One region of the Lysinibacillus sp. NPDC047702 genome, then DNA from elsewhere that is predicted to be linked to it. Evidence: predicted binding sites of a transcription regulator. Region 1 holds the regulator's gene; the other holds the start of a gene.
The links. Region 1 encodes CtsR, which represses protease genes until heat stress. Its sites were predicted from a motif close to ATGGTCAATAAAGGTCAAACA; they were not measured.

Region 1 (3,589 bases):
AAATACAGCTAGCCGCATCAAACTCCCCAGAGGGTAACTTCGTCTCCAGTATAGTTCCATGGTATAAAGAAATTTGATTAGGTAAAGATTTTAAACGCTCCTCCGCTATATGTAGCATAGCCTCAGAAGGATCGATGCCAACAAATGACCAAGCTGGCTTATGCTCTGCAAGCTGTAAAATTTCATTGCCGCTTCCAGAGCCAACTACTAAGAGTTTAGCTTTCTCAGGTAGTGTGGAATGATAAAAGGTTTGTGTTAAACGTAGCATGGCATCGTAACTAGGTAAGGTTCGACGAATACCTTTTTCGTATTCGTTTGCAAGTGTGTTATTAAATTCCATTGTGTCTCACATGCCTTTCCCAAAAATTTTTAAAAAAATACAACATACAATGAAACTATTAAGGGTATAGTTCCGTAAATAGTAGTACATAAAACAAAAGAAAATTTAAAAAAGAAGGGTTGATATAAATGGAAGCTAAATGGTCTAAGGTAATCATACACGCAAGTGCATTTTTTGCGCCATGGTTAGTGCCAATTTTATTTTTCTTAATTAGTTCTGATAAAGAGGTAAAGGCTATTTCCATTCAAGCATTACTGTTCCAGATTGTTATGGGTGTTTTAATTGCAATTTCTGTGGCACTCAGTTTTGTACTAGTTGGTTTACCGTTTTTAATCATTTTCGGTATTATGGTGTTTGTCGTACCGATTATTGGTATTGTAAAGGCTATATCTGATGAACCATGGCGTTACCCAATTGTTGGCCGCTGGGTATAATTTTTATCTTCATTCAGCAAATGTTTTTTGTATCGAAAGCATAGCGGCAGATGTTTTATGCGCATAAGCGTAGCGGCAGCGGCAGATACAGAAGACTCCCACCTCTACAGGTGGAGATGAGTGCGGTTTTGGTTCCTTTTCAGTTGGGTGACCAAACACCTACTGAAATAGAGGGACTCAGGCTAAGATCTTCACAACCTTTGAAAATCCAGACGCAATTACGCCAAGGCGAAATTGATCAACGCAAGTATATGCTGATTGCATGTGCTTGCGTTTTTTTCATCACTAAAAAGGGTACATTAGACATATGACTCAAAGATATCTAGCATGAATGGTGATTTTTCAAGCGTTTGAATGAAAAGATGACTGCTTTTAATTTTTCTATAGGCGAAATCATTGCAATTTTTTTCAAGCGTTTTGTATAATATACTCAAAGAAAGTCAAAGATAGTCAAAGTCAGTGAAGTAAGCGAGGTGTATTCCTATTGCGTAATATATCAGACATCATAGAAGGCTACTTGAAGCAAGTACTTGAATTAGGTGGAGAAGGGCATATTGAAATTAAGCGCAGTGAAATTGCTGATAAATTTCAATGTGTGCCCTCACAAATAAATTATGTGATCAATACTAGATTTACTGCCGAACGAGGTTATCTTGTTGAAAGCAAACGTGGTGGTGGTGGATACATACGAATTTTACGTGTCCGCGCGAATTCACAAATTGATTTGATTGACGATGTCCTCAGGCAGATAGAGGGAGGGGCATCGCAAACAATGGCAGAAGATTTAGTTTATCGGCTTATTGATGAGCAGGTAATTTCAAAGCGAGAAGCGAAAATAATGTTAGCAGCCATTGATCGCTCCACTTTGGATTTGCCACTCCCATTACGGGATACCATTCGAGCAAGAATATTACGAGCAATGCTAACAACAATCAAATACGAACAGCAAAAATAGAGAGGTGATGGAAATGATTTGCGAACATTGCAAGCAGCGTAATGCGACGGTAACTGTAACACAAGTTCAAAATGGACAAAAGGTAGAGCACCATTACTGTGACGTCTGCGCCTCGCAGTTCCATCCATTTCATGCAGAATTTAAACAAGAGCCTGTATCTATTCAACAGCTATTATCTAATTGGTTTGGCTCACCGACATGGCAACAACAAAAAGTGGATGAAAAACAACAGGCGCAGCCACAACCACAAACTTGTCCACAGTGTGGATTTACGTATAAACGATTTTTAAAAGAAGGAAAATTCGGTTGCCCTAGCTGCTATGACAGCTTTAGTGAGCACTTGCCGAAGCTCTTTAATAGAATACAGGCAGGACCTCAACATCTTGGTAAGATGCCAGGCGCCCATAGTAATATTTATGTCATTAAAAAACAAATAGAAGATATTCGGAAACTTATGAAAGTAGCTGTAGATGATGAACAGTTTGAGGAGGCCGCCAAACTGCGAGATGAAGTGAAGGAACTGGAGAAACAGCTACAATTTGAAGGTGGTGATGTGACGTGATGATTGAATCGTTTCTAGAACGAGCTACACCCACATGGATGAGCGTGGAGGACGATTATTCAGATATAGTCATCAGTACACGTATCCGTCTTGCACGAAATTTAGATGGCTATCGTTTTCCACTATCCTTTACAGAGAATGAGGCATTGCAGGTAGAGCAGGCTGTAACACATGCCGTGCAGGATAGCACAAAGCTCCAAGATCATTACTCATATTTTGCCATCAAAGACTTAACATCCTTACAGCGTCAAATTCTTGTAGAAAAGCATTTAATAAGTCCTCAGCTTGCCAAAAAAGAACAAGTTGGCTCCATGCTATTATCTGATGATGAATCAATTAGCATTATGGTGAATGAAGAGGACCATTTACGCATTCAATGTATGACAGCGAGTTTTCAGCTACAAAGGGCATATGAGCAGGCCAATAAAATTGATCGAGCCCTAGAAAAAGCTTTACCTTATGCATTTCGTGATACTTTTGGATATTTAACAAGCTGCCCGACAAATATTGGTACTGGTTTACGAGCATCCGTTATGATGCACCTGCCTGCCCTTACATTAACAGGTCAAATGAGTCAAATTATTAATGCCATGACAAGGCTGGGAATGACGGTAAGAGGGATATATGGGGAAGGTAGTGAAAATTTAGGTAATGTTTACCAAGTGTCGAATCAGATAACACTAGGCAAAACAGAAGAAGACATTTTGGCAGACATTCAAAGCGTCGCTGAAAAAATTATTCAAAAAGAGCGACATGCAAGAGGCAGATTAATGGAAAAAGCAGAACTTGCCCTAGAAGATCGAGTATATCGTGCATTAGGTACTTTAACACATGCTCGTATTTTAACGAGCGAAGAGGCGGCTACCTGCTTGTCCAACGTCCGTTTAGGGGTAGATTTACAGTTGATAGAGGGCATTAAGGCGACGACTCTTAACGAGTGTGTTGTCAGTATGCAGCCAGGATTTTTACAACATTATGCAGGAGAGGTTTTACCACCTGCCGAGCGTGATCGCGTACGAGCGGAAATGCTTCGTGAGGCATTATTTCGTGAAAATATGAGTAAGCCTATTATAGGGGAAAAAGGAGAGGATTCATATGATGTTTAATCGTTTTACACAACGCGCACAAAAAGTATTACAGCTTGCACAGGAAGAGGCAATTCGTTGGAAACACGAATCAATAGGAACAGAGCATATTCTATTAGGGCTTATTCGTGAAGGCGGCGGTATAGCTGCGAAAGCATTAGAAGCCATTGACATTAGTCCTCAAACGATTGAAGCGGGTATAGAAGAATTAGT
Region 2 (3,589 bases), on a different contig from region 1:
TTTTCGATTTATGTTATGATATGATAATGAATATGTAGTAAAACTTTATGATATAAAAAGTTCGGTTGAGGTGAAATTAATGCAATATATCGTAACATTCATATGGTCATTCCTACTAGTATCAATGTTAAACTACGTAGTAAGCTCTGTACTTGGTGCACCATTTGATTTTAAAACAGGTGCAATCCTTTCAGTTGTATTCTCTATCTTAGTTTTCATTATTGGTGCAATTTTGCCAAACGATCCAGTACCAGAAGCAGCAGACCATCATTAATTTAACAAGAAAAAACCTGTTTCATTTTATGTGAAACAGGTTTTTTCTTGTTTATTTTTCAACGGCACATTGTCCATCGTGCATTCTAATATGCAATGTTTCTCCTGGTAATACCTCACCACGTAGTAATTCCTTCGCTACGGCTGTTTCTATATAACGTTGAACGAAGCGTTTTAATGGTCTTGCACCGAATTGCGCATCTGCCCCCTGTTGGACAACCCAGTCAATTACTTCTTCATCCACCTGTAAAGTAATTTCCTGCTCTGCCACTCGTTTGACAAGCTGTTCAACATATTTCCAAGCAATGGCAGTAAAATGTTCATCTGAAAGTGCGTGGAACATAATGATATCATCCATACGATTTAACAGCTCTGGTTTAAAGTGCTGACGCAATGCGGCCATCACTAAATCTTCAACTGCTGCATCTTCTTGTGCCTCCATTAAATAGCTTGAGCCAATATTAGAAGTTAAAATCACTACAGTGTTTGTAAAGTTAACCATACGACCTTGGCTATCTGTAATGCGACCATCATCTAAAATTTGCAATAAAATATTTGCTACATCTGGGTGTGCTTTTTCAATTTCATCTAGTAGGACAACGGAATACGGGTTACGGCGAACAGCCTCCGTTAATTGTCCTCCCTCCTCATAGCCAACATAGCCTGGAGGTGCACCTACAAGTCGAGATACGCTATGTTTCTCCATATATTCACTCATATCAATACGAATAAAATGATCCTCTGAATCAAACAACTGTGCCGCTAATGCCTTGGCAAGCTCGGTTTTACCAACACCTGTTGGTCCAAGGAATAAAAAGCTGCCAATTGGACGATGTGGGTCCTTAATACCTGCTCTAGCACGCCATACCGCTTCTGTGACAAGCTGAACAGCATTATCTTGTCCAACGACACGCTCATGCAATGTATCTTTTAAGCGCAATAACTTTTCACGCTCACCCTCCACTAATTTCGTTACTGGTATACCTGTCCAGCGAGAAACAATAGATGCAATTTCATCAGCCGTTACTTCTTCACGTAAGATGCGTGATTCTGTACCACTCTCTAACTGTTTCTCCATTTCTTGAATTTCTTTTTCTAGAGTAGGTATTTTCCCATGACGTAATTCGGCAGCTTTGTTTAAATCATATTTGCTTTCCGCCTCATCTAAATCACGGCGATATTTGTCTAATTTTTCTCGTTTCTTTTGAATACCATGTAATGCTTCTTTTTCTGCTTCCCATTGTTTGCGCATGCCATCCGATGATTCCTTGAGCTTTGTTACCTCCCCTCGCAGCTGCTCTAAACGTTTTTTACTTGCCTCGTCTTTTTCTTTGCGCAGCGCTTGCTCCTCAATTTCTAGCTGCATAATACGACGAGTCACTGCATCCAATTCCTGAGGCATAGAATCTATTTCAGTTCGAATCATGGCACATGCTTCATCAATTAAATCAATGGCTTTATCAGGTAGGAAACGCTCTGTAATATAACGATTTGAAAGCTCCGCCGCTGCTACAATAGCACGGTCATGGATACGTACCGCATGATGCAGCTCAAAGCGCTCCTTAAGACCACGTAAAATGGAAACTGTATCTTCTATCGAAGGCTCACGCACAAGCACTTGTTGGAAGCGTCGCTCTAAAGCTGGATCTTTTTCAATATACATTCGATATTCGTCTAATGTTGTAGCACCGATACAATGAAGCTCACCTCGTGCAAGCATTGGTTTCAGCATATTTCCAGCATCCATTGCCCCATCTGTTTTCCCAGCACCTACAATGGTATGAATTTCATCAATAAATAAAATAATTCGTCCTTCAGATTCCTTTACTTCCTTCAAAACGCCCTTTAAGCGCTCCTCAAATTGCCCTCTATAACTTGCTCCAGCAATAAGAGCACTCATATCAAGCTCATATAACACGCATTCTTTTAACCCCTCAGGTACATCACCTTTTACAATTCGTTGTGCTAAACCCTCAACAATAGCTGTCTTCCCAACGCCAGGTTCACCAATTAATACAGGATTATTTTTTGTTTTACGCGTTAAAATACGAATAACATTGCGAATTTCCTCATCACGACCAATAACTGGGTCCATTTTGCCGTTTTTAACTTCTTCAATTAAATTTCGTCCAAATTGCTCTAAAGGCTTTTTGTTATCTGTTTGTTGAAACTGCATATTTAGCTCTCCTTTTCAATAATGTTCAGCATAATTTCTATACCCATTCTTTTAACTATAAAAATGTTTGACCTTTTTTGACTAACTTTATTTTACATGAATCGATAAAACATGGCAAAGAAAAAGCGCTAAAAATTTACACTTAAAAATGGAAATTTACGTTATAATAATAGTATGTTTCTTAGTTTTTGTATCGAAATTCACCATTCTTTTGTGATAATAGCCAATTATTACAAAAAGAAAGCGATGTGTTGAAGATATGGTATTAATGGATAATATGCATGAGAAAATTCATGAGCTTTTCCAAAAGCACGGAGTATTTATCAAAGTGAATAAAGGGAATAAAATTTTTTTAGAGGGTGAACGTGCGAAGGAAATCTACTATATTAAAACAGGAGTTGTGTCAATTAGCCAAGAAACGGAGAGTGGTAAGGAATTAACCATTCGGATTTGTGGCCCTGACAGTATTATTGGAGAGGGTTCATTATTTTGTAATCTATCCTATAATTCTATGACTGCAAAGGTTTTAGAGCATTCTACGCTATATGTTTTAAGCCGTCAATCGTTAGAGCTCTTATTAGTAGAACAACCTGCTTTTATGGTGGAATATATGAAGTGGCTGCAGGCAGAAAATTTGAAACATCAAAGTCGTTTACGCGATTTAGTGTTAAATGGTAAAAAAGGCGCTTTATTTTCAACCTTAATTCGACTTTCGAATACCTACGGCAAACCCTTAGAAAATGATACAATTATTATCGATTGCCCTTTAACCAATACTGAAATTGCAAATTTGTGTGGAACGAGCCGAGAAATGATTAATCGCATGCTCAATGATTTAAAAAAGCATAATATTCTATCTTTTGATAAAGGCTATATTACCATACACGATTTACAATTTTTGAAGGATGAAATTGCCTGTGAGAATTGTCCATTGCAAATATGCCGTATCGATTAATTCGTTACATGTTAAATCCCCGCTTACCGTTATAAGCGGGGATTTATTTATCTTCATTCAGCAAATGTTTTCAGTAGCGAAAGCGAAGCGACTGCTACAAATGTTTTCTGTAGCGAAAACATAGCGGCAGATACAATTACGCCAAGGCGAAATTGATATTATCGAACACCTAAAGCCATTTTGGC

Region 2: a site for CtsR is predicted at 2,514-2,534, ahead of ACQKIM_RS02570 (ATP-dependent Clp protease ATP-binding subunit). Genes of this name have one in related genera too.

What each region holds. Positions count from the first base shown of each region.
Region 1 is NZ_JBNNMG010000040.1:6,042-9,630, forward strand. It holds gene ACQKIM_RS17570 (class I SAM-dependent methyltransferase) at 1-340, opposite strand, end outside; gene ACQKIM_RS17575 (DUF4870 domain-containing protein) at 469-774, shown strand; gene ACQKIM_RS17580 (CtsR family transcriptional regulator) at 1,259-1,729, shown strand; gene ACQKIM_RS17585 (UvrB/UvrC motif-containing protein) at 1,743-2,291, shown strand; gene ACQKIM_RS17590 (protein arginine kinase) at 2,288-3,397, shown strand; gene ACQKIM_RS17595 (ATP-dependent Clp protease ATP-binding subunit) at 3,387-3,589, shown strand, end outside.
Region 2 is NZ_JBNNMG010000003.1:73,061-76,649, forward strand. It holds gene ACQKIM_RS02565 (YjzD family protein) at 80-274, shown strand; gene ACQKIM_RS02570 (ATP-dependent Clp protease ATP-binding subunit) at 326-2,449, opposite strand; gene ACQKIM_RS02575 (Crp/Fnr family transcriptional regulator) at 2,718-3,404, shown strand; gene ACQKIM_RS02580 (metal-sulfur cluster assembly factor) at 3,563-3,589, opposite strand, start outside.